Regions from separate parts of the Paenibacillus sp. FSL K6-1230 genome, predicted to be linked through region 2. Evidence: a T-box and tRNA genes for the amino acid it is inferred to sense, from the RefSeq annotation. Region 2 holds a T-box; the other regions hold tRNA genes.
The links. The T-box of region 2 lies ahead of metG (methionine--tRNA ligase). A T-box ahead of a tRNA ligase gene usually reads a tRNA of that ligase, here a tRNA-Met.
Positions count from the first base shown of each region.

Region 1: it has a tRNA-Met gene. The T-box ahead of metG (methionine--tRNA ligase) is inferred to sense a tRNA for this amino acid. The anticodon was not compared.
Region 3: it has a tRNA-Met gene. The T-box ahead of metG (methionine--tRNA ligase) is inferred to sense a tRNA for this amino acid. The anticodon was not compared.

Region 1 covers NZ_JBBOCK010000001.1:743,785-753,697, forward strand. Annotated here, with positions in the region: gene MKX74_RS03255 (response regulator transcription factor) at 1-1,076, shown strand, start outside; rRNA gene MKX74_RS03260 (16S ribosomal RNA) at 1,664-3,215, shown strand; rRNA gene MKX74_RS03265 (23S ribosomal RNA) at 3,563-6,485, shown strand; rRNA gene rrf (5S ribosomal RNA) at 6,683-6,799, shown strand; tRNA gene MKX74_RS03275 (tRNA-Asn) at 6,860-6,935, shown strand; tRNA gene MKX74_RS03280 (tRNA-Ser) at 6,939-7,027, shown strand; tRNA gene MKX74_RS03285 (tRNA-Glu) at 7,047-7,118, shown strand; tRNA gene MKX74_RS03290 (tRNA-Val) at 7,243-7,318, shown strand; tRNA gene MKX74_RS03295 (tRNA-Met) at 7,330-7,403, shown strand; tRNA gene MKX74_RS03300 (tRNA-Asp) at 7,434-7,510, shown strand; tRNA gene MKX74_RS03305 (tRNA-Thr) at 7,636-7,711, shown strand; tRNA gene MKX74_RS03310 (tRNA-Tyr) at 7,716-7,801, shown strand; tRNA gene MKX74_RS03315 (tRNA-Trp) at 7,809-7,882, shown strand; tRNA gene MKX74_RS03320 (tRNA-Lys) at 7,900-7,975, shown strand; tRNA gene MKX74_RS03325 (tRNA-Leu) at 7,989-8,069, shown strand; tRNA gene MKX74_RS03330 (tRNA-Gly) at 8,078-8,152, shown strand; tRNA gene MKX74_RS03335 (tRNA-Arg) at 8,158-8,234, shown strand; tRNA gene MKX74_RS03340 (tRNA-Pro) at 8,377-8,450, shown strand; tRNA gene MKX74_RS03345 (tRNA-Gly) at 8,461-8,531, shown strand; gene MKX74_RS03350 (extracellular solute-binding protein) at 8,751-9,913, shown strand, end outside.
Region 2 covers NZ_JBBOCK010000001.1:3,746,129-3,756,041, reverse strand. Annotated here, with positions in the region: gene MKX74_RS16580 (copper amine oxidase N-terminal domain-containing protein) at 182-2,383, shown strand; gene yidD (membrane protein insertion efficiency factor YidD) at 2,747-3,004, shown strand; T-box leader at 3,101-3,347, shown strand; gene metG (methionine--tRNA ligase) at 3,439-5,463, shown strand; gene MKX74_RS16565 (metal ABC transporter solute-binding protein, Zn/Mn family) at 5,878-7,056, shown strand; gene MKX74_RS16560 (metal ABC transporter ATP-binding protein) at 7,091-7,840, shown strand; gene MKX74_RS16555 (metal ABC transporter permease) at 7,880-8,683, shown strand; gene MKX74_RS16550 (cytochrome c biogenesis CcdA family protein) at 8,704-9,423, shown strand; gene splB (spore photoproduct lyase) at 9,642-9,913, opposite strand, start outside.
Region 3 covers NZ_JBBOCK010000001.1:399,242-409,154, reverse strand. Annotated here, with positions in the region: gene MKX74_RS01865 (Crp/Fnr family transcriptional regulator) at 86-832, opposite strand; gene MKX74_RS01860 (GAF domain-containing protein) at 1,204-1,656, shown strand; gene MKX74_RS01855 (response regulator) at 1,805-2,458, shown strand; gene MKX74_RS01850 (sensor histidine kinase) at 2,451-3,578, shown strand; tRNA gene MKX74_RS01845 (tRNA-Gly) at 3,821-3,891, opposite strand; tRNA gene MKX74_RS01840 (tRNA-Pro) at 3,900-3,973, opposite strand; tRNA gene MKX74_RS01835 (tRNA-Arg) at 4,033-4,109, opposite strand; tRNA gene MKX74_RS01830 (tRNA-Cys) at 4,136-4,207, opposite strand; tRNA gene MKX74_RS01825 (tRNA-Gly) at 4,216-4,290, opposite strand; tRNA gene MKX74_RS01820 (tRNA-Leu) at 4,298-4,385, opposite strand; tRNA gene MKX74_RS01815 (tRNA-Lys) at 4,396-4,471, opposite strand; tRNA gene MKX74_RS01810 (tRNA-Gln) at 4,488-4,562, opposite strand; tRNA gene MKX74_RS01805 (tRNA-His) at 4,580-4,652, opposite strand; tRNA gene MKX74_RS01800 (tRNA-Tyr) at 4,669-4,754, opposite strand; tRNA gene MKX74_RS01795 (tRNA-Thr) at 4,759-4,834, opposite strand; tRNA gene MKX74_RS01790 (tRNA-Phe) at 4,859-4,934, opposite strand; tRNA gene MKX74_RS01785 (tRNA-Asp) at 4,988-5,064, opposite strand; tRNA gene MKX74_RS01780 (tRNA-Met) at 5,095-5,168, opposite strand; tRNA gene MKX74_RS01775 (tRNA-Val) at 5,180-5,255, opposite strand; tRNA gene MKX74_RS01770 (tRNA-Glu) at 5,379-5,450, opposite strand; tRNA gene MKX74_RS01765 (tRNA-Ser) at 5,485-5,576, opposite strand; tRNA gene MKX74_RS01760 (tRNA-Met) at 5,580-5,653, opposite strand; tRNA gene MKX74_RS01755 (tRNA-Asn) at 5,686-5,761, opposite strand; tRNA gene MKX74_RS01750 (tRNA-Ala) at 5,769-5,844, opposite strand; tRNA gene MKX74_RS01745 (tRNA-Ile) at 5,863-5,939, opposite strand; rRNA gene rrf (5S ribosomal RNA) at 5,975-6,091, opposite strand; rRNA gene MKX74_RS01735 (23S ribosomal RNA) at 6,225-9,148, opposite strand; rRNA gene MKX74_RS01730 (16S ribosomal RNA) at 9,494-9,913, opposite strand, start outside.

The DNA.
Region 1 (9,913 bases), 3.0 Mb from region 2:
CATATGGAAGCCGGGATCTGGAATATTATCAGAACCTGTTCGGTCTGGAGCTGCAGAACAAGCAGGTGCAGATGGTGCTAATGCGACTGGAGGGTCCGCATGAGCCAGAGCATTGGTTCGCTCTTCAAAATATCGCCGCCGATGTGTTAGGCCGGGTTCTGTTCAGCACCACAATTCAGGGTCAGGTGCTTATTGTTCTGGAGAGTCCTGAGGAATCGAGTCAGCTAATGAGCGGAGTGGAGGAGGTTCGCAGCACCTTCCACAAATTTTATAAGCTGGAGGTCACGGCTGCTGTCACTGAATCGGATCGTATGTTAAAGCTGCGCAAGATGTACCGCGAGGCGCTAGAGTGTCTGAGTCACCGCTTTTATACGGGGGAAGGTAGTCTGATCACCAAGGATGATCTCGCTACGAGTGACTTGAAGGAAGGTGATGAGCTGGATCTCGATGTAGAGGAGCTGTGCATGCTTATTAAGGCTGGTAATCGGGAGAAAGCGGCAGAGGAAGTAGATCGTCTGTTCAGCATTCTTGCAGTACAGCGTCATGAGATTGCGGTGACCCGTTCCTACGTACTGCAGCTCTATGCGGCGATGATCCGGCTGTGCCCTCAGGAGGAACGAACAGACTTCACGGCTCAGATGGCCAGCCTGTCCGAGATGGATACGCTGTCGGAGCTACAGGAATTCGTCAAGAATGCGGCTGAGCGCCTGACAGCCCTCTATTACAAGCGTAATATCTATCGTCAGTCCTCAACTGTTGATAAAATGATCGGAATTATTGAGGAGAACTATCACAAATCAGACCTCTCCTTGAATGGGGTAGCGAATGAAATGCTTTATATGAACTCCGATTATCTCGGGAAGATCTTCAAACGTGTCACAGGGGACAACTTCTCTCATTATGTGAATCGCTATCGGATTGAGCGTGCAGCCGAGTACATCCGCCGAGAGGGTGATGTGAAAGTGTTCGAGCTGGCCGAGATGTTCGGTTTTGGTGGGAATGCGCAGTACTTCAGCCAGGTCTTCAAGAAATGGAGTGGGACGACACCCTCGGAGTATATCAGGTCCCAGCTGTAAGAGAATGAGGAGAGCGAGTCATTAAGCATATTCTTAGAGATAATTCTGATGTGAACTGTCGACTTGTTAAAAGTGAACCACTAGGATTAGGTTTCTGGTGGTTCATAGACGCTCTTTGTATAGCGCAAAGAGGATAAAGTAAGTTGAGGAAATCAACTCGGGCGTACGGCTTTATTCTGCAGGGGGGCGCTTTTTCTATAGGGAATTCTCATATATGAATAGAGGTGGGCGATGAAGCAGAGTCGGAACTTTTAAAATATGCTTGCTTTTATTCTGTGGACATGATAAATTAATGTTCTGCCGTTAAAGTGAGCGGCAAACGAGTGGATTAGAAAGTAAAAAGCCTTTTAAAAAAAGCTTGCACTTCTCTCGGAGACATGTTATGATCTTATAGCTGTCGCAAAAACGACAGAAAAGAAAAATGAAGTTGATCTTTGAAAACTGAACAACGAGTGAGCGGATTTTGCGAAGCAAAATCCAACGCAAAGGTTTTTGGTACATGTCTTTGACTGTATGAAAACTGGAGCAAACTAATGAGATATTAATCTCGTCAGATTCAAAATGAGCTATCGCTCTTTTCAATAACTTTATTGGAGAGTTTGATCCTGGCTCAGGACGAACGCTGGCGGCGTGCCTAATACATGCAAGTCGAGCGGACTTGATGGAGAGCTTGCTCTCCTGAGAGTTAGCGGCGGACGGGTGAGTAACACGTAGGCAACCTGCCCTTTGGACTGGGATAACTACCGGAAACGGTAGCTAATACCAGATAATTCACTTCTTCGCATGGAGAAGTGAGGAAAGACGGAGCAATCTGTCACCGGAGGATGGGCCTGCGGCGCATTAGCTAGTTGGAGAGGTAACGGCTCCCCAAGGCGACGATGCGTAGCCGACCTGAGAGGGTGATCGGCCACACTGGGACTGAGACACGGCCCAGACTCCTACGGGAGGCAGCAGTAGGGAATCTTCCGCAATGGGCGAAAGCCTGACGGAGCAACGCCGCGTGAGTGATGAAGGTTTTCGGATCGTAAAGCTCTGTTGCCAAGGAAGAACGTCCTTAAGAGTAACTGCTTAAGGAGTGACGGTACTTGAGAAGAAAGCCCCGGCTAACTACGTGCCAGCAGCCGCGGTAATACGTAGGGGGCAAGCGTTGTCCGGAATTATTGGGCGTAAAGCGCGCGCAGGCGGTCATTTAAGTCTGGTGTTTAAGCCCGGGGCTCAACCCCGGATCGCACGGGAAACTGGATGACTTGAGTGCAGAAGAGGAGAGTGGAATTCCACGTGTAGCGGTGAAATGCGTAGAGATGTGGAGGAACACCAGTGGCGAAGGCGACTCTCTGGGCTGTAACTGACGCTGAGGCGCGAAAGCGTGGGGAGCAAACAGGATTAGATACCCTGGTAGTCCACGCCGTAAACGATGAGTGCTAGGTGTTAGGGGTTTCGATACCCTTGGTGCCGAAGTTAACACATTAAGCACTCCGCCTGGGGAGTACGGTCGCAAGACTGAAACTCAAAGGAATTGACGGGGACCCGCACAAGCAGTGGAGTATGTGGTTTAATTCGAAGCAACGCGAAGAACCTTACCAGGTCTTGACATCTGAATGACCGGATCAGAGATGATCCTTTCCTTCGGGACATTCAAGACAGGTGGTGCATGGTTGTCGTCAGCTCGTGTCGTGAGATGTTGGGTTAAGTCCCGCAACGAGCGCAACCCTTGACCTTAGTTGCCAGCACTTCGGGTGGGCACTCTAGGGTGACTGCCGGTGACAAACCGGAGGAAGGTGGGGATGACGTCAAATCATCATGCCCCTTATGACCTGGGCTACACACGTACTACAATGGCTGGTACAACGGGAAGCGAAGCCGCGAGGTGGAGCCAATCCTAAAAAGCCAGTCTCAGTTCGGATTGCAGGCTGCAACTCGCCTGCATGAAGTCGGAATTGCTAGTAATCGCGGATCAGCATGCCGCGGTGAATACGTTCCCGGGTCTTGTACACACCGCCCGTCACACCACGAGAGTTTACAACACCCGAAGTCGGTGGGGTAACCGCAAGGAGCCAGCCGCCGAAGGTGGGGTAGATGATTGGGGTGAAGTCGTAACAAGGTAGCCGTATCGGAAGGTGCGGCTGGATCACCTCCTTTCTATGGAGAATCGCTTCCTGCAACGGAAGCATTCAAATCAGATCGATGTTCCATCGATCATAAGAAGAGGATATTCGGTACTGCGCTCTGCGCGTATGAAATCCTCTTCACAGCTCACTCGTTGCTCAGTTTTGAGAGTTCAACTCTCAAACTCATCTGTATGAAATTCATCCGCTCAAGCGAGATGGACCGAATTTCACACAGGGGCTGTTGTTTCACAACAGCATTGCACCTTGAAAACTGGATACCGAAACGAAACATTGCGTTTTAGAACATCTTTTAGCTGAACTTGTGTAAGCAAGTGAAAGTTATTAGCGGTTTGATCTTTTGCCTATGGCAAAAATCATGGTTAAGCTAATAAGAGCACACGGAGGATGCCTAGGCGCCAGGAGCCGACGAAGGACGTGGCGAACGACGAAATGCCTCGGGGAGCTGTAAGCAAGCTTCGATCCGGGGATGTCCGAATGGGGAAACCCGGCTACTGTAACAGGTAGTCACTCTTTGGTGAATACATAGCCAAAGGAGAGGCAGACCAGGGGAACTGAAACATCTAAGTACCCTGAGGAAGAGAAAACAATAGTGATTCCGTCAGTAGCGGCGAGCGAACGCGGATTAGCCCAAACCAGGAAGCTTGCTTCCTGGGGTTGTGGGACGTCTCACACGGAGTTACAAAGGTGTACCCTAGATGAAGAGGTCTGGAAAGGCCCGCGATAGAGGTAAAAGCCCTGTAATCGAAATGGTGCACCCTCCGAGACGGATCCCGAGTAGTGCGGGGCACGTGAAACCCCGTATGAATCCGGCAGGACCATCTGCCAAGGCTAAATACTCCCTGGCGACCGATAGTGAAGCAGTACCGTGAGGGAAAGGTGAAAAGCACCCCGGAAGGGGAGTGAAATAGAACCTGAAACCGTGTGCTTACAAGAAGTCAGAGCCCGATCTATGGGTGATGGCGTGCCTTTTGTAGAATGAACCGGCGAGTTACGTTCCCGTGCAAGGTTAAGGTGAAGAGCCGGAGCCGCAGCGAAAGCGAGTCTGAATAGGGCGATTTAGTACGTGGACGTAGACCCGAAACCGGGTGATCTACCCCTGTCCAGGGTGAAGGTGCGGTAACACGCACTGGAGGCCCGAACCCACGCACGTTGAAAAGTGCGGGGATGAGGTGGGGGTAGCGGAGAAATTCCAATCGAACCCGGAGATAGCTGGTTCTCCCCGAAATAGCTTTAGGGCTAGCCTCGGAAAAGAGAGTCGTGGAGGTAGAGCACTGATTGGGTGCGGGGCCCGCAAGGGTTACCAAGCTCAGTCAAACTCCGAATGCCATAGACTTAGTTCCGGGAGTCAGACAGTGAGTGCTAAGATCCATTGTCAAAAGGGAAACAGCCCAGACCATCAGCTAAGGTCCCCAAGTGTGTGTTAAGTGGGAAAGGATGTGGAGTTGCACAGACAACCAGGATGTTGGCTTAGAAGCAGCCACCATTGAAAGAGTGCGTAATAGCTCACTGGTCGAGTGACTCTGCGCCGAAAATGTAACGGGGCTAAACACACCACCGAAGCTATGGCTTGATGCTTGCATCAGGGGTAGGGGAGCGTTGTATGCAGGTTGAAGGTGTACCGTAAGGAGCGCTGGACAGCATACAAGTGAGAATGCCGGTATGAGTAACGAAAAGATCAGTGAGAATCTGATCCGCCGAAAGCCTAAGGGTTCCTGAGGAAGGCTCGTCCGCTCAGGGTAAGTCGGGACCTAAGGCGAGGCCGAAAGGCGTAGTCGAAGGACAACAGGTCGAAATTCCTGTACCACCGTAAACCGTTATGAACGATGGGGGGACGCAGGAGGGTAGTGACGCGGACTGATGGATGTCCGTCCAAGCAGTGAGGCTGATGTGTAGGCAAATCCGCACATCGTAAGGCTGGGCTGTGATGGGGAGTGAAAATTACAGTAGCGAAGGTCATGATCTCACACTGCCAAGAAAAGCCTCTAGTCAGGTGAAGGTGCCCGTACCGCAAACCGACACAGGTAGGCGAGAAGAGAATTCTAAGGCGCGCGGAAGAACTCTCGTTAAGGAACTCGGCAAAATGACCCCGTAACTTCGGGAGAAGGGGTGCCTCGGTAGGGTGAATAGCCCGAGGGGGCCGCAGTGAAAAGGCCCAAGCGACTGTTTAGCAAAAACACAGGTCTGTGCGAAGCCGCAAGGCGAAGTATACGGGCTGACGCCTGCCCGGTGCTGGAAGGTTAAGGGGAGTGGTTAGCCGCAAGGCGAAGCTATGAACCGAAGCCCCAGTAAACGGCGGCCGTAACTATAACGGTCCTAAGGTAGCGAAATTCCTTGTCAGGTAAATTCTGACCCGCACGAATGGCGTAACGACTTGGGCGCTGTCTCAACGAGAGATCCGGTGAAATTTTAATACCTGTGAAGATGCAGGTTACCCGCGACAAGACGGAAAGACCCCATGGAGCTTTACTGCAGCTTGATATTGAATTTGGGTACGATCTGTACAGGATAGGTGGGAGCCGTTGAAGCAGGAGCGCAAGCTTCTGTGGAGGCGTCCTTGGGATACCACCCTGATCGTATCTAGGTTCTAACCTGGTACCGTAATCCGGTACGGGGACAGTGTCAGGTGGGCAGTTTGACTGGGGCGGTCGCCTCCTAAAGAGTAACGGAGGCGCCCCAAGGTTCCCTCAGAATGGTTGGAAATCATTCGAAGAGTGCAAAGGCAGAAGGGAGCTTGACTGCGAGACCTACAAGTCGAGCAGGGACGAAAGTCGGGCTTAGTGATCCGGTGGTACCGCATGGAAGGGCCATCGCTCAACGGATAAAAGCTACCCTGGGGATAACAGGCTTATCTCCCCCAAGAGTCCACATCGACGGGGAGGTTTGGCACCTCGATGTCGGCTCATCGCATCCTGGGGCTGAAGTAGGTCCCAAGGGTTGGGCTGTTCGCCCATTAAAGCGGTACGCGAGCTGGGTTCAGAACGTCGTGAGACAGTTCGGTCCCTATCTGTCGTGGGCGTAGGAAATTTGAGAGGAGCTGTCCTTAGTACGAGAGGACCGGGATGGACGTACCGCTGGTGTACCAGTTGTTCCGCCAGGAGCACCGCTGGGTAGCTATGTACGGACGGGATAAGCGCTGAAAGCATCTAAGCGTGAAGCCCCCCTCAAGATGAGATTTCCCAATTAGTAAGACCCCTTGAAGACGACGAGGTAGATAGGCTGGGGGTGGAAGTGCAGTAATGCATGGAGCTGACCAGTACTAATCGGTCGAGGGCTTATCCTAAAGTAGAATGCAATGATTCGTTTCGGTTCCAGTTTTCAGGGTGTAATTCATGTGGATAACGTTTCAAGTAGACGTGATCCTACGTGAAGTACAAGCTGCATTTGGCGATGCAGTAACCTGAAAGAATACTGTGAAGGAATACGTATAAAAGTGCAGTACTCCAAAGCAGGCATAAGCATTTGTGAACCAAATGCACGTTTGGTGGCGATAGCGGAGGGGTTCCACACGTACCCATCCCGAACACGACCGTTAAGCCCTCCAGCGCCGATGGTACTTGGACCGAAGGGTCCTGGGAGAGTAGGACGCCGCCAAGCACCCCATATGGGGGTTTTTTTTCGCCTGTGCATGCGGCATACATACACATTGGAAGATATTCCCTGATAGCTCAGTTGGTAGAGCACTCGACTGTTAATCGAGTTGTCACAGGTTCGAGTCCTGTTCGGGGAGCCATATGGAGAGGTGTCCGAGTTGGCCGAAGGAGCACGATTGGAAATCGTGTAGGCGCCAAAAGCGTCTCGAGGGTTCGAATCCCTCTCTCTCCGTTGATTCACTAATTTACAAGGCCCGTTGGTCAAGGGGTTAAGACACCTCCCTTTCACGGAGGTAACAGGGGTTCGAATCCCCTACGGGTCATAAGGCTATCCCATAGCCGATGAAAAATGAGAACCCCTAGAGGTTCGTCGGAGCATAAGCTTCGATAGAAATACATCGCAGTTGACTTACATCGTAAGACGCAATCCATACGAGTCATAAATATGGAGGCTTAGCTCAGCTGGGAGAGCATCTGCCTTACAAGCAGAGGGTCGGGGGTTCGATCCCCTCAGCCTCCACCATAATTTAATATCGCGGGGTGGAGCAGTTCGGTAGCTCGTCGGGCTCATAACCCGAAGGTCACAGGTTCAAATCCTGTCCCCGCAATTATCTTTCAAGCGATTGAAAGTAACTCATGGAACTGTGGTGTAGAGGCCTAACATGCCTGCCTGTCACGCAGGAGATCGCGGGTTCGAATCCCGTCAGTTCCGCCATTTTGATTTAACTTCAGGGAAGAGAATCACTAAGGGTTCGTCGGAGCATGTGCTTCGTAAGCATGGACTTCTGTGTCGCACACGGAATGAGAGCATCCCGTTAGTTTTACCTTTTAATTTCATATGCCGGTGTAGCTCAACTGGTAGAGCAACTGACTTGTAATCAGTAGGTTGGGGGTTCAAGTCCTCTCGCCGGCACCATTGTGGAGGATTAGCGAAGTGGCCAAACGCATCAGACTGTAAATCTGCTCCCTTACGGGTTCGGTGGTTCGAATCCATCATCCTCCACCAGTTTTTTAGGGGCATAGTTTAAAGGTAGAACAGCGGTCTCCAAAACCGTTAGTGTGGGTTCAATTCCTGCTGCCCCTGCCATTTAACTCTCTTAATGAGAGCCATTAGCTCAGTTGGTAGAGCACCTGACTTTTAATCAGGGTGTCGAAGGTTCGAGTCCTTCATGGCTCACCATAATGTATCATATGCGCGTGTGGCGGAATTGGCAGACGCACTAGACTTAGGATCTAGCGTCTTTGACGTGGGGGTTCAAGTCCCTCCACGCGCATAGGTTTTGCGGACGTGGCTCAGCGGTAGAGCATCGCCTTGCCAAGGCGAGGGTCGCGGGTTCGATTCCCGTCGTCCGCTCCAAATAAGTCCCCTTAGCTCAGCTGGATAGAGCGTTTGACTACGAATCAAAAGGTCGGGAGTTCGAATCTCTCAGGGGACGCCATATAACTACTTACAGTGGTTTACAAAGTTCACTGATATGGATTCGAACGAATGAGTTCGTCGGAGCTAAGCCTCGTTAGCTTAACTTCGCAGTCCGACGCATGTTGTCGGTATCTCTCAGGGGACGTCATATTATTCAATATCGGGACGTAGCTCAGCTTGGTAGAGCACCTGGTTTGGGACCAGGGGGTCGCATGTTCAAATCGTGTCGTCCCGATCTTATACGTGCGGGTGTAGTTCAATGGTAGAACTCCAGCCTTCCAAGCTGGTAGCGTGGGTTCGATTCCCATCACCCGCTTTACATAGATTCGTTAAGAGAGATGGCACTGCTATAGTGCCATCTCTTTTTAGTATATGCTACACTGAATTTTGAAGGTATGAACACGGATTTGTGTATTCAAATCAGACCTGAATTTTGGGAAAATGATCTTAGGAGCAGATGAAAGCGCTATCAACAAAATGTTTTCCTGTGATTCCGACAGCTCCGTTCCATTACAGCGAAAAAGGGGAGAGCGATGTGAAGAAAAAAGGACTATTTTTGATGATGACTTTTTTGCTGCTGTTTGCTTCGGCTTGCAGTAGCTCAGGGGGAAGCGGGGACAGTGGCGGTACCTCTGGTGACGGACAGGTAACACTGCGTATTGCGTGGTGGGGGTCTGATAAACGTCATGAGTATACACAACAGGTTATTGACCTCTATAAGCAAAAGAATCCCAATGTGAAGATTGACGTGGAATATGCTGCATTCGATGATTACTGGAAGAAGCTTGCGCCTCAGGCTGCAGCCAACCAACTTCCGGATATTATTCAGATGGACGTATCCTATATCAGCCAATACGCTCAGAATGGTCAGCTGGAGGATCTCGGCTCCTATGTGGGCAGTGCCATCCAGACTGGAGATGTAGCTGAAAGCGTACTGCAGACAGGCGTCATTCAAGGCAAGCAATATGGCATCCCGACAGGGGTAAACGTACTCAGCTATCAATATGTGCCTGAGAAGCTGAAAGAGGCAGGTATTGAAATTCCTGAGAATTGGACATTTGAGCAATACTCTGAGCTCGCCAAGCAAGCTGGCTCCAAGGACATTTATTTTGACAGCTCGATGGCAGCAGACATTTTCTTCAACTATTATCTGCGTACGAAGGGACTGTCCCTCTACAATGCAGAAGGTACAGCTTTAGGATATGAGGATGACAAGCTCTTCGCCGATTTCTTCGGTACACTGGCTGACACGATGCAGGCCAAAGGAGCTCCATCCCCAGAAATTATCAATCAATCCAAAGGTATTCTGGAAGAATCCCAGATCGTGAAGGGCAAACAGATTGGTGAATGGCAATGGTCTAACCAATATGTGGCTCTGCAATCGGTAGTGGATAAGCCGATGGCACTGGCTCCAATGTTCGGACCGGATATGGAAAAGGGTATCTACATGCAGCCAACGATGTACTGGTCTATTGCAGCTAGCTCTAAGGTAAAGGAAGAAGCAGCTAAGTTCATTGATTTCTACACTAATGATCCAGAAGCTAACAAGCTGATCAAGGGTGAGCGCGGCGTGCCAATCTCAGCCAAGATTAAGGAAGCTGTCTCCTCAGAGCTGAATGAGCCAACTAAGCAAGTATTCGATTTCGTGGCAGAGATGGAGCCGAAGGCATCTCCAATGAGCCCACCACCACCAGTAGG
Region 2 (9,913 bases):
TGAGCTCTTATTCATTTTACGATGGTGTTACAAATGTTGAGTTATGTGAACTCAAGTAATTAAAATTGTGTTCTTTAACTAATTTTGTATGCTAGCGGAGCAACTTTTCGAACAACGGGGCGTCTAATAGTATGACTTTTTACGGGAAAGACTAGAAACTGCAATTAGAAGGAGACAAATAATGAATCTCAAGAAATGGACGATGCTCACAGTTCTGGTGTTAGCGCAGGTAGCTGCGGTACTCCCGGCGGGAGCGCAAGAAGCACAAGTCACCGAATCCAGTCTCGAGCAGACTGCTGATATCAGCGACTCTGTAACAAGTGATAATCAGAATACCAATGAAGATCAGGCAGAACAGCCTGCAGATTCCGCAGTAGATGCTGTAGAGCAGACAGATGCTACGACTCCTGTCACTCCACCTGTAGATACTGATAATCAGACCTCTGTACCTGGTACCGATGTTACGGATCAAGTGTACACTCCAGGAACGACCGGAACTGTTGGCGCACCGCAGAACTTGATTCTTTATATGAATAGCGCTCGCATCGTGCAGGATGGCATTGAATATACGGCTACCAAGCCAATGATGGTCAAGGATGGAGTATCCTATGTGGCTATCCGCTCGTTGGTAGACCGCGTCGGTCTGCAATTCTATTATGATGCAGCAACGAAAGAAACCGTCATTCGCCAAGGCAGTGACGAGCTTCGCTTCAAGACAGATAGCAATGTATACACGGTTAATGGAGTTCAAAAGACGATGAAGGGCCCTTCTTTCCAACAGGATAATGTCTTTATGGTTCCTCTGACCTCGATTACACAAGCATTGAATATTCCGTATACGGTTGATGCTGTGAACAAGACCGTTACGTTGAACCTGATTGCACTTCCTACAGCATCCTTCAAGGTTACGCCTTCGGAGATTTATGCTGAGCAGACACAAGTGGCTTATACAACACAATCCTCCTCTCCGCGAGGTTATGCGATTATCAATGAGCGCTGGGAAGGACGTCAAGACGTATTTCAGGAGCCAGGAACTTACGTCGTTACATATGCTGTGCAGGATGCAGCTGGTCAATGGAGTGAGCCTTACTCTGTGACCATCACGGTCAAGCCGCCGAATCAGCCGCCTGTAGCCATGTTCACCACCGACAAGAAGGAATATAAGATGGGGGAGAAAATCACCATCACTGACCTCAGTACGGATGATGAGAACGCCATTACCAAGCGTGAATGGAAGAACAACAAGCTGGCTTTCTTCGAGCCGGGTGAGGTTACCATTACTTTGACGGTTACAGACAAGCATGGTCTTACAGGTACTTATGAGACCTCAATTACCATTACAGATGAAGAGCTGTATAACGAAGATGACTTCAACAAATTCTTCACACCTTATGGCGACAAATATACCTTTAACGGTAGTGAAGTTCCTATGATGAGTTCAGTTCCATTGACGTCTACCTCGCAGCCACGGATGCTGATTCGTGCGAATAGTCCGGAGCGTGTGTTCCAGGATGGTGTTGTATATCAAGAGGTAGGAGTAGGTAGCCAGCGTATTCTGGTGCATCATGTGAACGAGACAGGCCGCAATGTCAAAATGTATGTGATTGCGACGAATAACAACATCGTGCCAGCTTACATGAATATCGAGAATTCCGGCTTTGCAGGACCAAGCCCGTTCGCTACAGCGGCAGGAAAAGTGTCCATCCGCAAATACTTCGAATCCATGCAGACAGGCAACAAACGCTCCAGTCTGGTGCTGAATCCAGGTGAGAGCCACATCATCCTGCAGGATCTGAATGCATTGCCGATCAAGCCGGACCAAGTTATCTCCTTGCTGTCTGACCTCTACACGGATCAACCGATCCAGTACAGAGTAGTTGTAGTAGAGGAGTCTGCTGATCCGATTGAAGCTCTGAATTATTTGCCGATGCTGGCGAAGGATGGAATTCATAACCGTGGTACCTACATGAGTGCAGATCGCACTTATGAGTACACAGATGTAGTGGGTACTACCGAGCAGCGTATCGCTATTGGTGATAACAATCTGGACCCGAATCTGAGCGGTTATGATGGTATGGATGGCTCAGCTACGTCCAATGCCGGTAACTTTGGTGTAGTATACAAAATCAAGCTCGATCGAGTAGCTCCATACTCTCTAATCACGTTCAACCCGCGTGGTGGACAATATTCCGGGTTCGCCATGGTGAACAATCAGATCACCGGATTGCCTACGAACGGAGCTGTCGAGGCGCCGCACGAGAATACTGTGCTGTATCGGACGGGTGTGATTGAAGAGGCCGTTGAGATCTACTTTACAGCGGCAGCAGGCAGCAATCTGCCTGTCAATCTCTTGATTATGCCTTTGCCTGAGCGCAAGCACTAGTAGGATTTGAGCCGATGAGGCTGTCCGATTGCAATAACTTTACCGTTAAAAGTCAACCCTAATGAGGAAGCAGCTCTCGATGTGGGTCCATCGGCGTAATGTCGGTGGCTCTCAGAAGGGGCTGTTTTTTTGAGTTATACCTTGGAGGACGTTTCATCGTTGTCCATTTCTTGCAGAGTAGTTGTTCGTGCTATAATGGAGAGAATGATAGGTGAAATAAAGACAACAGATGGAGGGAATAGGGTGAACAGCGCACGCTCCGCAGGAGAAGGTCATAAGCTCGATTCGAATCAGGAACGCGCTACTTCGCATCCACAGGATGCTAATCCTATGAGTGCCAGCCCGTCTGCTAAGAGGCATAATATGGGCCGCAGATTGGTTCAGGCTCCGATTCACTTTTATAGAAAAGCGATATCCCCACTCAAGCCACCGACCTGCCGCTTCTATCCAACCTGCTCTGCCTATGCGCTTGAGGCGGTAGAGGTGCATGGCCCTGCCAAAGGAAGCTGGCTCGCTCTGAAGCGCATTGGGAAATGCCATCCATTTCATCCTGGTGGGTTCGATCCTGTCCCCCCTCGCATCGAGACAATGGCTGGGCAAGGCGAACTGTCTGATACATGATCGTTATCCTTGACATGATGATTGGATTTTCGTTATATTTTGGTATAGAATGGTGAATGATGGTTAACAAAGAATGATGGTGAACAAGATGCATAACATAATCCTGTGAACGGATGAGTAAGGAGAACCCTGCCAGCACAGAGAGCCGGAATTAGCTGCGAACCGGTCTGGTTAGATTCCTGAATATGGTCCCGGAGGAACCGCTTTCGAGCTTCAGCAAAGCTGAGGTAAGAGGTTGGCGTGATCCAGCGTTAATGGACGGTTGAATAACCGATGGAGCCTGCTGGCTGTGAAGCAGCGGGGAATTTGGGTGGTAACACGTGAGATGACTCTCGTCCCTTATAATGGGCGGGGGTCTTTTTTGTGGCCCATAAGCATGGAACCTAGCTGATTGCTCTGCATGAAGCGCAAATATTATGCCAGGAGGAATTGAAATGGCGGATAACAAGACATTTTATATTACAACCCCAATCTATTACCCAAGTGACAAGCTGCATATTGGTCATGCGTATACAACGGTGGCTGGTGACGCAATGGCCCGCTACAAGAGACTGCGGGGCTATGATGTGCGGTATTTGACGGGTACAGATGAGCACGGACAGAAGATTGAACAGAAGGCCGAGGCTGCTGGCAAGACGCCGCAGCAGTTCGTAGACGGCATCGTAGCAGGAATTCAGGAGCTGTGGCATACACTGGACATCTCTAATGATGATTTCATCCGGACCACCGAGGAGCGTCACAAGACGGTAGTTCAGGATATCTTTGATCGACTGCTACAGCAGGGAGATATCTACAAGGGTGAATATGAGGGCTGGTACAGCATTCCGGATGAGACCTATTACACGGAGACACAGCTAGTTGATGTCGTGAAGGATGATGCCGGGAATGTCATTGGCGGGAAGAGCCCGGATAGCGGTCATCCTGTGGAGCTGGTGAAAGAGGAATGTTACTTTTTCCGGATGAGTAAGTATGCAGATCGACTGCTGCAATTCTATGAAGACAACCCAGGATTCATCCAACCGGAGTCGCGCAAGAAAGAAATGATTAACAACTTCATCAAGCCTGGACTGGAGGATCTGGCGGTATCCCGGACGACCTTTGACTGGGGAGTGAAGGTCAAGAATGATCCGAAGCACGTAGTCTACGTATGGATTGATGCCTTGTCCAACTATATCACTGCACTGGGATATGGCTCCTCGAATACAGAGCTCTATGATAAGTTCTGGCCAGCTAACGTGCACATTGTAGGTAAGGAGATTGTGCGCTTCCATACGATCTATTGGCCGATCATGCTGATGGCACTGGATCTGCCGCTGCCGAAGAAGGTGTTCGCTCACGGCTGGCTGCTGATGAAGGATGGTAAGATGTCCAAGTCCAAGGGCAACGTAGTTGACCCTGTGACCTTGATTAACCGCTATGGTCTGGATTCACTTCGTTACTATCTGCTGCGTGAGGTTCCTTTTGGAGCGGATGGCACATTCACACCAGAGAGCTTCGTAGAGCGTGTAAATTCGGATTTGGCCAATGACCTGGGTAATCTGTTGAACCGCACAGTAGCCATGGTCGATAAATACTTCGAAGGACGCGTTCCGGCTTATGAGCCGCAGGTGACTCCTTTTGATCAGGCGCTGGAGGACCTGTCGGTCGTAACTTATCAGAAGGTGGAGGAAGCGCTCGAGAATATGGAATTCTCCGTGGCGTTGACGGCGATCGGCCAATTCATCAGTCGCAGTAACAAATATATTGATGAGACACAGCCATGGACTCTTGCCAAGGATGAGAGCAAGCGCAGAGAGCTCGCTTCGGTTATGCTTCATCTGGTCGAGAGCCTGCGAATCGCCTCTATTCTGCTGCAGCCATTCCTGACTCGGGCCCCACGCAAGATCTGGGAGCAGCTCGGCATTACAGAAGGAGAGCTGACGGCTTGGGACAGTGGCAAGACCTTTGGCCAGATTCCAGAAGGAACGCAATTGCATAAGGGAGATCCGATCTTCCCGCGTCTGGACGCTACTGAGGAGGTAGCTTATATCGTGGAGGCAATGAGTGGCGGTGCCGTGGCAACTGCTGCAGATACGACACCAGCCAAGACGGATTCAGCGGCAGGCGCTGCTGCTGTAGAAGCTCCAGAGGTGAAGGAAGAGATCGGCATTGAGGATTTCGGAAAGGTGGAGCTGCGTGTAGCTCAGGTTATCGCGTGTGAGCCAGTGAAGAAGGCTGATAAGCTGTTGAAGCTGCAGTTGGACCTCGGGTATGAGCAACGTCAGGTTGTCTCAGGCATTGCGAAGTTCTACACACCGGAGGATATGGTCGGACGGAAGGTTATCTGTGTAACTAATCTGAAGCCTGTGAAGCTGCGCGGAGAGCTGTCTCAGGGGATGATTCTCGCTGCTTCTCACGGAGATCAGCTGACCCTCGCGACGGTACCAGAGTCGATGCCGAATGGTGCGATTGTCAAGTAAATCAAGTAGCATCAAGCATATGTTCACATATAGAAGACCGGCAGGGAATCATAATTCCTTGTCGGTCTTACTTTGATTGTGTCTTAGAACAGAGGCGCGTACTACCTGACTGGCAGGCTCCCTGCTCGAAACAGCTCTATACTCGAAACAACTCTATTACTCGAAAAAAATCTATACTCAAAACAGCTCTATACTCAAAAGAACTCTACTTCTAGAGAACGATACTCAATGCTCAATGCTCAATGCTCAATGCTCAATGCTCTCCTTACTCGCATGGACTAGCCGAGAGGCTGGGCTGCGCTGCAGATTAATGATCGCTTGATATGGTGGTATCAAGGATTATAGGTTGACAGCGACGGAGTGGTTTTCTATAATCCGAATAGTAACCATTACGATTTAGGCGGGAGAGCGTTCATGAATAACGAAATACAAGTACAGCAACAACGGCAACAATTGAAAGAACAGAAACTACAGAAACATCGGCAATCACATAACAAGAATGGCATACTGAAGCTTTGGCGGCGCAAGGCTGCAGCATATAGAGTAGCTTGGGTTGCGCTAGCAGCACTTTCATTCCTGTTGATCGCTGGTTGTGGTAGCCAGACTCAAGGTGCTATTCAGGAGGGAAAGGTAAATGTAGTCACTAGCTTCTATCCGATCTATGAATTTGCGAAGGAAATCGGCGGAGAGGACACGAATGTAATCAATCTGCTCCCTACAGGCGTCGAGCCGCATGACTGGACTCCGAAGAGTCAGGACATTATGAATACGTCCAAGGCACAGCTGTTCCTGTATAATGGTGCAGGGCTTGAAGGCTGGGTGCCTAATTTCCTGCAAGGCATCGACAAGAGCTCCCAGGTCAAGGCCGTGGAAGTGAGTCGAGGCATTGAGCTCATTCATACGGACGAAGATGATGGACATAATCACGGGGCTGCTGGACAAGCTGGAGATCAGCATTCTGTAAGTGAAGCGCACGAGGATGAGCATGGGCACGAGCATGATGCCCACGAGACGTCTGAAGGCACAGCAAGTAGCTCCGAACAGGAAGCACATGAGCATGATGGAACACATGATGTAGACCCTCATACGTGGGTAAGTCCCAAATCTGCACTGATTATGGCCGAGAATATCAAAAACGAACTGATTGCAGCTGATCCAGAGCATAAAGTAGAGTATGAGCAACGTTACGAGGGCTTGAAGGAAAAGCTGGTAGCGCTGGATGTAGAATTTGAGCAGAAGCTTTCTTCTTTGCCAAAGCATGAGATTGTCGTGTCTCATCAGGCGTTCGGCTATCTCTGCCGTGATTATGGCTTGGTACAGCATTCGATCATGGGACTGTCACCAGAGGCGGAGCCGCGTGGACAGGATCTTGTACGTCTGGCACAGTTGGTCAAGGACGAAGGCATCAAGTATATTTTCTTCGAGGAGCTGGTCTCGGATCGTCTTGCCCAGACCTTGGCGAGTGAAGCTGGTGTAGAGACAATGGTGCTGAATCCTGTGGAAGGATTGACCAAAGAGCAAGCGGCGAATGGTGATAATTATTTTACTCTTATGCAGAACAACTTGAATAATCTGGTCACTGCATTACAATAAAAGCGAAAAGCGGAATCAAGATGGAGGAGTTGTCATGGCTTATAGCGCAGTAGATTGTCACGATCATATTTTGCTGCTAAAGGACGTATCCTTTTCTTATCGGGACCAGCAGGTCATTTCCGGGCTCAGTTATGGGGTCCGTGAGCGTGATTTTGTAGGTATCATCGGCTCGAATGGTGCGGGGAAAACAACACTGCTGCGCATGATCGTAGGCTTGCTGCCCGTGACTCAAGGAGAGATTCGACTCTTCGGCGAGTCTGTCCAGAAGTTCAAGGATTGGGAGCGCATCGGCTATGTGCCGCAGAAGAACGCTTTTAATCCCTTGTTCCCTGCGACGGTCCGTGAAGTGGTGCTCTCTGGACTGTACAACAACAAGAGCATGTTTCGGCGTGTGGGCAGCAAGCAGCAGCGTCAGTGTGATGATGCACTGGAGACGATGCGTGTCCAGGATCTGGCGAGCAAGCGTATAGGTCAGCTATCTGGAGGCCAGCAGCAGCGTGTGTTTCTTGCCCGGGCTCTGATTAACAGACCTGAGCTGCTTATTCTGGATGAGCCGACCGTAGGAATTGATGCGGAGACGCAGGATGATTTCTTTGAACTAATCAAGCATATGCATGCCCACCATGAAATGACCTTCCTGATGGTATCGCATGATATGGAGCGTATGCAGGGGTACCTTGGGGATCAGCCTGCAGCCAGGAATGGCAAAATTGGATTCTATGTCAAACATTCACATGAAGCACTGGATTGCAGGGAGACTGATTTGCAGCACTCGCTGATTTGACCTACCAGATCCGGTTCATTTATTAGAGGAGTCGTTGCAGTGGACATTTTATGGAGTGATTTTTTTCAAAGAGCATTGATCGGAGGGCTTCTCATCGGCATTACAGCCCCGCTGATCGGTCTATTTCTTGTTCTGCGCAGATTATCCATGATCGGGGATACGCTGGCGCATGTCACGATTGCCGGGGTAGCACTTGGATTTCTGCTAGACAAGTTCCCATTAATCATGGGACTCATCTTCGCGGTGCTTGCGGCCTTCGCCATTGAGAAGCTCCGCAAGGCCTATAAGACGTATGCAGAGCTGTCGATAGCGATCATTATGTCAGGCGGTGTGGCCCTAGCCTCGCTGTTCTTCACTTTGGGGATGGGCTACAATACGGATGTCATGAGCTATCTGTTCGGTAGCATTTACACGCTGAATACGAGCGATGTCTATGTGGTCGGTGCTGTTACGGTCATTGTGGTAACTGTCGTCTTCCTGCTGCGTAAGGAGCTGTTCCTCCTGAGCTTTGAAGAGGATGCGGCGGCTGTTAGTGGTCTTCCGGTCAAGATACTGAATTTGCTCATTACCGTAATGACTGCACTTGTCATTAGCACAGCCATCAAGATTGTAGGGGCATTGCTGGTATCGGCGTTGCTGACGGTGCCTGTGGCAATCAGTCTTCTTATTGCCCGCAGCTTTAAGGCATCGGTGGTCCTGTCCGTCATTTTCGCCGAGATTGCTGTTGTAGTAGGGCTATTGATTGCAGGCATATGGAACTTGGCTCCTGGAGCAACCATTGTGTTGATGTTGATTGCCATGCTGATTACTGTGATGGCTGGTAAGAAAGGATTCACGACCTAGTCCCGAGAAGGGGGAGGTATATGCCGGATATTCATTGGGGCATTGCTTTTATGGCTGGACTCGTCTCTGCGCTGTCTCCATGCTGCTTACCACTTATCCCGGCCTATTTATCCTATATATCAGGTATTCCAACTGGGAATAGGGGGCAGAATTCGCTTGCCATGGAGGAGCGACGTGTTAGGATGCTAACTCATGCGGTGGCATTTATCCTGGGCTTCTCGGCTGTATTTTATTCGCTAGGCGCAAGTGCAAGTCTATTCAGCTACTGGTTCGGGCAGTACCGCGATACGCTTCGCTGGATATCTGCGATCTGTATGATCCTGATGGGACTGGTCGCCATGAATGTGCTTCGGGTTCATCTATTCATGAGGGATTATCGGGTGTCTCTACGAATCAAGCCAGTAGGGTATGTGGGCTCACTTTTGGTCGGGATCGGCTTTGCTGCAGGGTGGACACCATGCATCGGTCCGATGCTGGCTGCGATTATTGCCCTGGCTGCTGTAGAGCATCAGCAGTGGTTCTGGCTAATGACCTGTTATGTGGCAGGGTTCGCCATCCCTTTTCTAATTCTCGCTGCATATGCGGGCTCAGGCCCACGGCTATCGGGACGATATGGGGCATGGTTGATGAAGCTGGGCGGAGGGATGCTTGTGCTAACAGGGCTCTTGCTTCTTACAGACCACTGGGCAGACCTTAGTATTCTGCTTCAGCGCGTGACCCCCAATTGGCTGCGGCTGTAGTCTGAGACAACGATGATCAAGCTGCTATATGAGACTACAAATATTATGTTCATATGAGTAAAGACTCTACAGCAAACTACTACTATGTATAATTTAAGTGAACAACGATATATAAGGTTGAGTAGATAGCAGGGTGCCCGAATGAAGAATCGGAACACCCTCTTTTTTTCTTTGAAATTTAGAGAATAAATGTCTATACCCTGTGAAATAATCAAGTATCATGTGAAATAGTCAATGTTTGCCTTCGGAAAATGCTCAAATATCCGTTCCGTAATGAACTCTCGCAGGGCCTGCTGCTGTTCATCCGGGTATACATATTTATTTTGCCCCCAGCGCCCCCATTTTTTCTTTCGTTTCTCGATATCCATTTCGAGCTTGGTCTTGGGATATCTTTGCTCAATGACGGTCTTTGCGGTCTTCGTAAATCGGTGCTGAATCATCTCGAAGGTCAGATCCCGCTCGGCTTCAGGAGGTAATGTATCTGCCAGGC
Region 3 (9,913 bases), 3.3 Mb from region 2:
GAATCGAGGTCATTTTCATCTATAGGCTGTCTAGCTTATAGAACCGCCCAGCGGCTTGATAGAAAGGGTGTATACATAGTTCTTGTTATAATCGGCAGATTTCGTTAGGGCAATGTCCTTGTTCTGGACAGCCGCACAGGAATCGTAGATCCTCCAGATTGCGGACGACAATTTTGCCTTCCTTCGTTTCCAGAATACCTTGTTCCTTGAACGAATTTAACATCCGGTTCACACTTTCACGGGTTGCCCCAATCATCTCCCCGAGCTCGGTATGATTCAGCTTCATGCTAAGGGTAATTCCGTCCTCATCCTGAGTGCCGCACGTATTGCATGCACGGATCAAGGTCGAAGCCAGTGCACCCGCTTTTCCATACAACAGCAGATCTCTAAAACGCGACTCCATGATGCGCTGCTTGAGATTGTACCATTTTACAAATTGAAGACCCAGATCTCCATGCTTGGCAATTAGCCCCTCCAGCTCCTTAACTTGTATAACGCCAACCTCACAAGCATCCGCTGTCTCCGCAGTACTATTATAATCCTCGCTACCAAAGCCGCCGAAGTCGCCAATTACATCACCTTTGCGCTGAATCGTTAGAATGAGCTCTTTGCCATCCTCCGTCGATTTACGCAGCTTAATCCGTCCCGAACGTATATAGTATAGCTGACCGGCTTCTTCCCCTTCCATGAACAGGGTATTGCCAGCTTTTACTTTCTTCCATGTCATAATGGTCTGCAGCAACGCAAACTGGTCATCATTCAAAAATACGTGTATTCCCTGCCGACCTGTGCCCTGTTTTCCGTCTACACGTTGCATATAAGTTGCTGGCATGTTCACCGTCTCCTTTTGCTTTCCTGATACTTCTATCATAATGGTATAGCCTCAAATCCGTTATCAGGAGAATACCTGATTTTGTCCTTCGCAATTCCCTGATTTGTTGTGACGAAAGTCACTTCCTTGGCTGGAAAAATGTGATACTTCTGCGCTCTTACAGGGATTTTATCAAAACCAGTGTTTCTCTGTAGTAAAATAAGGGTTTTCCCTTAGTCCCTTTTCAGACGCAAAGATTTACAATGGAATAGTGGAAGTGTTCACAAAGTTGAGATATCGGTGACCTGCCTTGAAATTCTATTATCATAACAAAAGGAATCAGACTTAATAATATATATTGCAGTTCGACTTGAAAAAGGAAGTGTTGTGTGATGGTTGATATAACTGTCGAGTTATGCAAGGAGCTTGAACTCCTGCGCGATAGTATATCCAGTGACGTCGTCGCAGTAGCCTGGATAGATCAAGGGGACAGCTATTTTCGTTGGCGATATGTGACAGGCTGCCGCAGTGAGCGATATCGGCGCATATCGTTCAAATCCGGCTACGGTGTGGCTGGTACAGCTATCCGACTCGGTCGCACAGTGACGGCCAATCCCCTTGTACCAGGTGCCTCACGGCTTCGTCAGGAGTGTGCACTGATGCTGGCTGAACAGCTACATTCCGCTGTGGCCATTCCGCTACATGACGACAGTACGCCGCTACCGCAAGGGGTCTTGCTCATCGGCAATCGTAGTGCCCGAATCTTCCTGCCTCAGGAGCTGGCAGTGACTGAAGAGGTTGCACGACAGATCGAATGTATGCGTCATTCGGAGCAAGCAAGATAAGGAACTCTCAAGAGTGCAAATTGGTTATGTGCTCGCGTACTGCTCATCTAAATGTAAGACCAAAGAATCCTTCATTGGTAGGATTCTTTTTTTTTGCTATGATATTGTTAACAGCTTCATCTTTATGAGCTGGCAGGAGGGATAACGTTTGATTCGTATACTTGTAGTGGATGACCATGTCGTTGTCAGATCCGGCCTGATTGCCTTACTGGATGGCAAGCACGATATGAAGGTCATTGGCGATGCCGCAGACGGTGACGAAGCTATACTTAAAGCAGCCGAGTTGTTACCGGATGTGGTTCTAATGGATTTTAGTATGCCTCCGGGTAAAGATGGTCTCACAGCCACGAAGGAACTGAAGAAGCAGCTACCCGATATCGAGGTTCTTATTTTGACAATGCATGATGATGAAGAATATCTGTTCCGCGCCATTCAAGCTGGAGCATCCGGATATGTTCTAAAAAGCGCCCCACATGAAGAGCTGCTATCAGCTATTCAATCGGTCGCTGGTGGAAGTGCCTACCTCTATCCAAGCGCAACCAAACGCCTGATGAGTGAATATCTGGATAAACTTAAGCAGGATGGCGCTTCAGGCCCTTATGATACTCTGTCTGACCGTGAACGTGAGATCTTGTCCTGGATTGCCAAGGGATATTCTAATAAGGAAATTGCCGAACATCTGGTTATTAGTGTGAAGACAGTCGAGACACATAAGAGTAATCTGATGGAAAAATTAAATCTTAGAACCCGGCCTGAGCTGGTGAAGTTCGCCATGAAGAAGGGATTGTTGAACTATGAGTAGTCCGAAGGGGACCCCGAAGCATGTCATTGGTCAACAAGCCTCCTCCTTGCTTCAGGAATTGGATCACTATATACCTGACCCAGTTTTCCGAGAATCCTTGCGATATTCACTACATCAGCTATCAGATCTCAAATTCGCGTTGGATGAGTCTTCTATTGTGGCAGTCACAGATCCCAGGGGTATCATCAAGTATGTAAATGACAAGTTCTGCGAAGTATCTCAATACTCCAGGGAAGAATTAATCGGCCAAGACCATCGACTTATCAACTCAGGGTATCATTCGGTAGATTTCATGAAAAATCTGTGGCGCACCATCTCCTCAGGACAGGTATGGAGAGGCGAGATTCGCAACCGCGCCAAAGACGGCTCCTATTATTGGGTGAACACGACCATTGTGCCTATAAACGACGAGAATGGCCGGCCCTATCAATACCTTGCTATTCGTAATGAGGTCACACAGCTGAAGAAGGTAGAAGGCGAGCTCCAATTCATGATGACCCAGGTCATGCAAATTCAAGAGGAGGAGCGTAAACGCATCTCACGAGAGCTACATGATGGGATCGGACAAAGCTTGTTCTCCTTGATCATTCAGATCGATCAACAGTTGTCAGGTAATGCAGACAGCAAGCTCGCCCAGCTTCGTAAGCAGGTCACCTCCATTATGGAAGACGTACGCGGCCTGGCTTGGGAGCTTCGCCCCTCGGTGTTGGATGACCTGGGGGTCGTGCCTGCTGTTCGTACTTATATTGAGAATTATACCAAGCATTACGGAATTACCGTTCAATTTCAGTGCAATCTGCGTAAACGTCTTGAGATAAAGAAGGAAATTGTTATGTACCGTATTGTGCAAGAGGCACTAACCAACATTGCCCGGTATGCAGACGTGTCAGAGGCTCAGGTAATTCTGGAGGATCGAGGTACTGAAGTGTGGAGCTGTATTCAGGATAAGGGAGCGGGCTTCACACCAGGCACCTCTTCCAGCGGAGTAGGATTGTTCAGCATGGAGGAAAGGGCGAGAAGTGTCGGAGGGCAGTTGATCATTGATTCTCAGCCTGGAAATGGGACACGGGTAGAGCTGACCATGCCAAAGAACCAGGATGATGCGCTTGAGAAAGCCTAGCAGCATGAAGCAAACAAGGAATTATTGATACACATGTTGATACACATATTTGTGGATATAATAAATGAATTAACATACAGAACATACTCCCAATTAGATATAAACAACAAATGATGAACGACAAATCCCCTCACTAATGCAGCGAGGGGATTTGAGCAAAAAAAAGAGAGAGCCTTGTCCGAGACGGGCTCTCTTATCTATAAGGTGTCACAACTGGTGTGACAAGAATCCGCATAAAGAAAAGCGGGTGATGGGAATCGAACCCACGCTACCAGCTTGGAAGGCTGGAGTTCTACCATTGAACTACACCCGCAAATACAATCGGGACGACACGATTTGAACATGCGACCCCCTGGTCCCAAACCAGGTGCTCTACCAAGCTGAGCTACGTCCCGATATCATAAGATTATTCCATAGATAAAAGTATCTTTGAAATAACGATTGTAAGTGAATATGGCGTCCCCTGAGAGATTCGAACTCCCGACCTTTTGATTCGTAGTCAAACGCTCTATCCAGCTGAGCTAAGGGGACATATAGGGCCAAAATAAATTTGGTAAAGGCGCCACCCAGATTTGAACTGGGGAATCAAGCTTTTGCAGAGCTTTGCCTTACCACTTGGCTATGGCGCCGTATGATATGGAGCGGACGACGGGAATCGAACCCGCGACCCTCGCCTTGGCAAGGCGATGCTCTACCGCTGAGCCACGTCCGCATAATAATGGTGCGGTCGAGAGGACTCGAACCTCCACGGGGGGTTAGCCCACACGGACCTGAACCGTGCGCGTCTGCCAATTCCGCCACGACCGCAAATAATACATGGTGAGCCATGAAGGACTCGAACCTTCGACACCCTGATTAAAAGTCAGGTGCTCTACCAACTGAGCTAATGGCTCTCAATAAGAGAGTAAATGGCTGGGGATATAGGATTTGAACCTATGCATGACGGAGTCAAAGTCCGTTGCCTTACCGCTTGGCTAATCCCCAATATTAATTAAATCAAGGGCGACCGATGGGACTTGAACCCACGAATGCCGGATCCACAAACCGGTGCGTTAACCCCTTCGCCACGATCGCCATAATTTAAAAAAACTGGTGGAGGATGATGGATTCGAACCACCGAACCCGTAAGGGAGCAGATTTACAGTCTGATGCGTTTGGCCACTTCGCTAATCCTCCACAGTGGTGCCGGCGAGAGGACTTGAACCCCCAACCTACTGATTACAAGTCAGTTGCTCTACCAGTTGAGCTACACCGGCAAATGTTCACTTCAATAAGTCTAATGGTGGCTCGGGACGGAATCGAACCGCCGACACGAGGATTTTCAGTCCTCTGCTCTACCGACTGAGCTACCGAGCCAAATACTAATATGACTTATCCAAGAACATGGCCTATTCTATTAAAAACACAAATGGCGGAACTGACGGGATTCGAACCCGCGATCTCCTGCGTGACAGGCAGGCATGTTAGGCCTCTACACCACAGTTCCATGAGTTACTTTCAATCGCTTGAAAGATAATTGCGGGGGCAGGATTTGAACCTGCGGCCTTCGGGTTATGAGCCCGACGAGCTACCGAGCTGCTCCACCCCGCGATATTATATTATGGTGGAGGCTGAGGGGATCGAACCCCCGACCCTCTGCTTGTAAGGCAGATGCTCTCCCAGCTGAGCTAAGCCTCCATATTTATGACTCGTATGGGTTGCGTCTTACGATGTGAGCCGACTGCGTGTAATTCTTCCGAAGCTTATGCTCCGACGAACCTCTAGGGGTTCTCATTTTTCATCGGCTATGGGATAGCCTTATGACCCGTAGGGGATTCGAACCCCTGTTACCTCCGTGAAAGGGAGGTGTCTTAACCCCTTGACCAACGGGCCTTGATAACTTGTACTATACACTATGAAATTGAGTTGGCGGAGAGAGAGGGATTCGAACCCTCGCACCGCTTACGCAGTCTAACCCCTTAGCAGAGGGTCCCCTTATAGCCACTTGGGTATCTCTCCGAGTAGCGGCGGAGGGGATCGAACCCCCGACCTCACGGGTATGAACCGTACGCTCTAGCCAGCTGAGCTACACCGCCACCTATATATAGTAATTCAATAGTGTACAAAATGGCTCCCCGAACAGGACTCGAACCTGTGACAACTCGATTAACAGTCGAGTGCTCTACCAACTGAGCTATCAGGGAAAATTTTTGGTGGAGCCAAGGGGGATCGAACCCCTGACCTCCTGCGTGCAAGGCAGGCGCTCTCCCAGCTGAGCTATAGCCCCAAATTATTTAATGGATGATGGTGGGCCCTAGTGGACTCGAACCACTGACCTCACCCTTATCAGAGGTGCGCTCTAACCAGCTGAGCTAAGGGCCCTAATATGTATAATTGCTCCTCATCCAAAAAAGCTTGCTTGGCGGCGTCCTACTCTCCCAGGACCCTTCGGTCCAAGTACCATCGGCGCTGGAGGGCTTAACGGTCGTGTTCGGGATGGGTACGTGTGGAACCCCTCCGCTATCGCCACCAAACGAGTGTTTGTGAAACAAACACGGTATGCGAAACATTTGGTACAGCACATCTGTGCGTATAAATGTTGCAGCATATGATTCAAGGTGTTACACCCTGAAAACTGGAACCGAAACGAATCATTGCATTTTACTTTAGGATAAGCCCTCGACCGATTAGTACTGGTCAGCTCCATGCATTACTGCACTTCCACCCCCAGCCTATCTACCTCGTCGTCTTCAAGGGGTCTTACATACTGGGAAATCTCATCTTGAGGGGGGCTTCACGCTTAGATGCTTTCAGCGCTTATCCCGTCCGTACATAGCTACCCAGCGGTGCTCCTGGCGGAACAACTGGTACACCAGCGGTACGTCCATCCCGGTCCTCTCGTACTAAGGACAGCTCCTCTCAAATTTCCTACGCCCACGACAGATAGGGACCGAACTGTCTCACGACGTTCTGAACCCAGCTCGCGTACCGCTTTAATGGGCGAACAGCCCAACCCTTGGGACCTACTTCAGCCCCAGGATGCGATGAGCCGACATCGAGGTGCCAAACCTCCCCGTCGATGTGGACTCTTGGGGGAGATAAGCCTGTTATCCCCAGGGTAGCTTTTATCCGTTGAGCGATGGCCCTTCCATGCGGTACCACCGGATCACTAAGCCCGACTTTCGTCCCTGCTCGACTTGTAGGTCTCGCAGTCAAGCTCCCTTCTGCCTTTGCACTCTTCGAATGATTTCCAACCATTCTGAGGGAACCTTGGGGCGCCTCCGTTACTCTTTAGGAGGCGACCGCCCCAGTCAAACTGCCCACCTGACACTGTCCCCGCACCGGATTACGGTACCAGGTTAGAACCTAGATACGATCAGGGTGGTATCCCAAGGACGCCTCCACAGAAGCTTGCGCTCCTGCTTCTACGGCTCCCACCTATCCTGTACAGATCGTACCCAAATTCAATATCAAGCTGCAGTAAAGCTCCATGGGGTCTTTCCGTCTTGTCGCGGGTAACCTGCATCTTCACAGGTATTAAAATTTCACCGGATCTCTCGTTGAGACAGCGCCCAAGTCGTTACGCCATTCGTGCGGGTCAGAATTTACCTGACAAGGAATTTCGCTACCTTAGGACCGTTATAGTTACGGCCGCCGTTTACTGGGGCTTCGGTTCATAGCTTCGCCTTGCGGCTAACCACTCCCCTTAACCTTCCAGCACCGGGCAGGCGTCAGCCCGTATACTTCGCCTTGCGGCTTCGCACAGACCTGTGTTTTTGCTAAACAGTCGCTTGGGCCTTTTCACTGCGGCCCCCTCGGGCTATTCACCCTACCGAGGCACCCCTTCTCCCGAAGTTACGGGGTCATTTTGCCGAGTTCCTTAACGAGAGTTCTTCCGCGCGCCTTAGAATTCTCTTCTCGCCTACCTGTGTCGGTTTGCGGTACGGGCACCTTCACCTGACTAGAGGCTTTTCTTGGCAGTGTGAGATCATGACCTTCGCTACTGTAATTTTCACTCCCCATCACAGCCCAGCCTTACGATGTGCGGATTTGCCTACACATCAGCCTCACTGCTTGGACGGACATCCATCAGTCCGCGTCACTACCCTCCTGCGTCCCCCCATCGTTCATAACGGTTTACGGTGGTACAGGAATTTCGACCTGTTGTCCTTCGACTACGCCTTTCGGCCTCGCCTTAGGTCCCGACTTACCCTGAGCGGACGAGCCTTCCTCAGGAACCCTTAGGCTTTCGGCGGATCAGATTCTCACTGATCTTTTCGTTACTCATACCGGCATTCTCACTTGTATGCTGTCCAGCGCTCCTTACGGTACACCTTCAACCTGCATACAACGCTCCCCTACCCCTGATGCAAGCATCAAGCCATAGCTTCGGTGGTGTGTTTAGCCCCGTTACATTTTCGGCGCAGAGTCACTCGACCAGTGAGCTATTACGCACTCTTTCAATGGTGGCTGCTTCTAAGCCAACATCCTGGTTGTCTGTGCAACTCCACATCCTTTCCCACTTAACACACACTTGGGGACCTTAGCTGATGGTCTGGGCTGTTTCCCTTTTGACAATGGATCTTAGCACTCACTGTCTGACTCCCGGAACTAAGTCTATGGCATTCGGAGTTTGACTGAGCTTGGTAACCCTTGCGGGCCCCGCACCCAATCAGTGCTCTACCTCCACGACTCTCTTTTCCGAGGCTAGCCCTAAAGCTATTTCGGGGAGAACCAGCTATCTCCGGGTTCGATTGGAATTTCTCCGCTACCCCCACCTCATCCCCGCACTTTTCAACGTGCGTGGGTTCGGGCCTCCAGTGCGTGTTACCGCACCTTCACCCTGGACAGGGGTAGATCACCCGGTTTCGGGTCTACGTCCACGTACTATAGTCGCCCTATTCAGACTCGCTTTCGCTGCGGCTCCGGCTCTTCACCTTAACCTTGCACGGGAACGTAACTCGCCGGTTCATTCTACAAAAGGCACGCCATCACCCATAGATCGGGCTCTGACTTCTTGTAAGCACACGGTTTCAGGTTCTATTTCACTCCCCTTCCGGGGTGCTTTTCACCTTTCCCTCACGGTACTGCTTCACTATCGGTCGCCAGGGAGTATTTAGCCTTGGCAGATGGTCCTGCCGGATTCATACGGGGTTTCACGTGCCCCGCACTACTCGGGATCCGTCTCGGAGGGTGTACCATTTCGATTACAGGGCTTTTACCTCTATCGCGGGCCTTTCCAGACCTCTTCATCTAGGGTACACCTTTGTAACTCCGTGTGAGACGTCCCACAACCCCAGGAAGCAAGCTTCCTGGTTTGGGCTAATCCGCGTTCGCTCGCCGCTACTGACGGAATCACTATTGTTTTCTCTTCCTCAGGGTACTTAGATGTTTCAGTTCCCCTGGTCTGCCTCTCCTTTGGCTATGTATTCACCAAAGAGTGACTACCTGTTACAGTAGCCGGGTTTCCCCATTCGGACATCCCCGGATCGAAGCTTGCTTACAGCTCCCCGAGGCATTTCGTCGTTCGCCACGTCCTTCGTCGGCTCCTGGCGCCTAGGCATCCTCCGTGTGCTCTTATTAGCTTAACCATGATTTTTGCCATAGGCAAAAGATCAAACCGCTAATAACTTTCACTTGCTTACACAAGTTCAGCTAAAAGATGTTCTAAAACGCAATGTTTCGTTTCGGTATCCAGTTTTCAAGGTGCAATGCTGTTGTGAAACAACAGCCCCTGTGTGAAATTCGGTCCATCTCGCTTGAGCGGATGAATTTCATACAGATGAGTTTGAGAGTTGAACTCTCAAAACTGAGCAACGAGTGAGCTGTGAAGAGGATTTCATACGCGCAGAGCGCAGTACCGAATATCCTCTTCGGTGGCAGATGTTCCATCTGCCTATTTGAATGCTTCCGTTGCAGGAAGCGATTCTCCATAGAAAGGAGGTGATCCAGCCGCACCTTCCGATACGGCTACCTTGTTACGACTTCACCCCAATCATCTACCCCACCTTCGGCGGCTGGCTCCTTGCGGTTACCCCACCGACTTCGGGTGTTGTAAACTCTCGTGGTGTGACGGGCGGTGTGTACAAGACCCGGGAACGTATTCACCGCGGCATGCTGATCCGCGATTACTAGCAATTCCGACTTCATGCAGGCGAGTTGCAGCCTGCAATCCGAACTGAGACTGGCTTTTTAGGATTGGCTCCACCTCGCGGCTTCGCTTCCCGTTGTACCAGCCATTGTAGTACGTGTGTAGCCCAGGTCATAAGGGGCATGATGATTTGACGTCATCCCCACCTTCCTCCGGTTTGTCACCGGCAGTCACCCTAGAGTGCCCACCCGAAGTGCTGGCAACT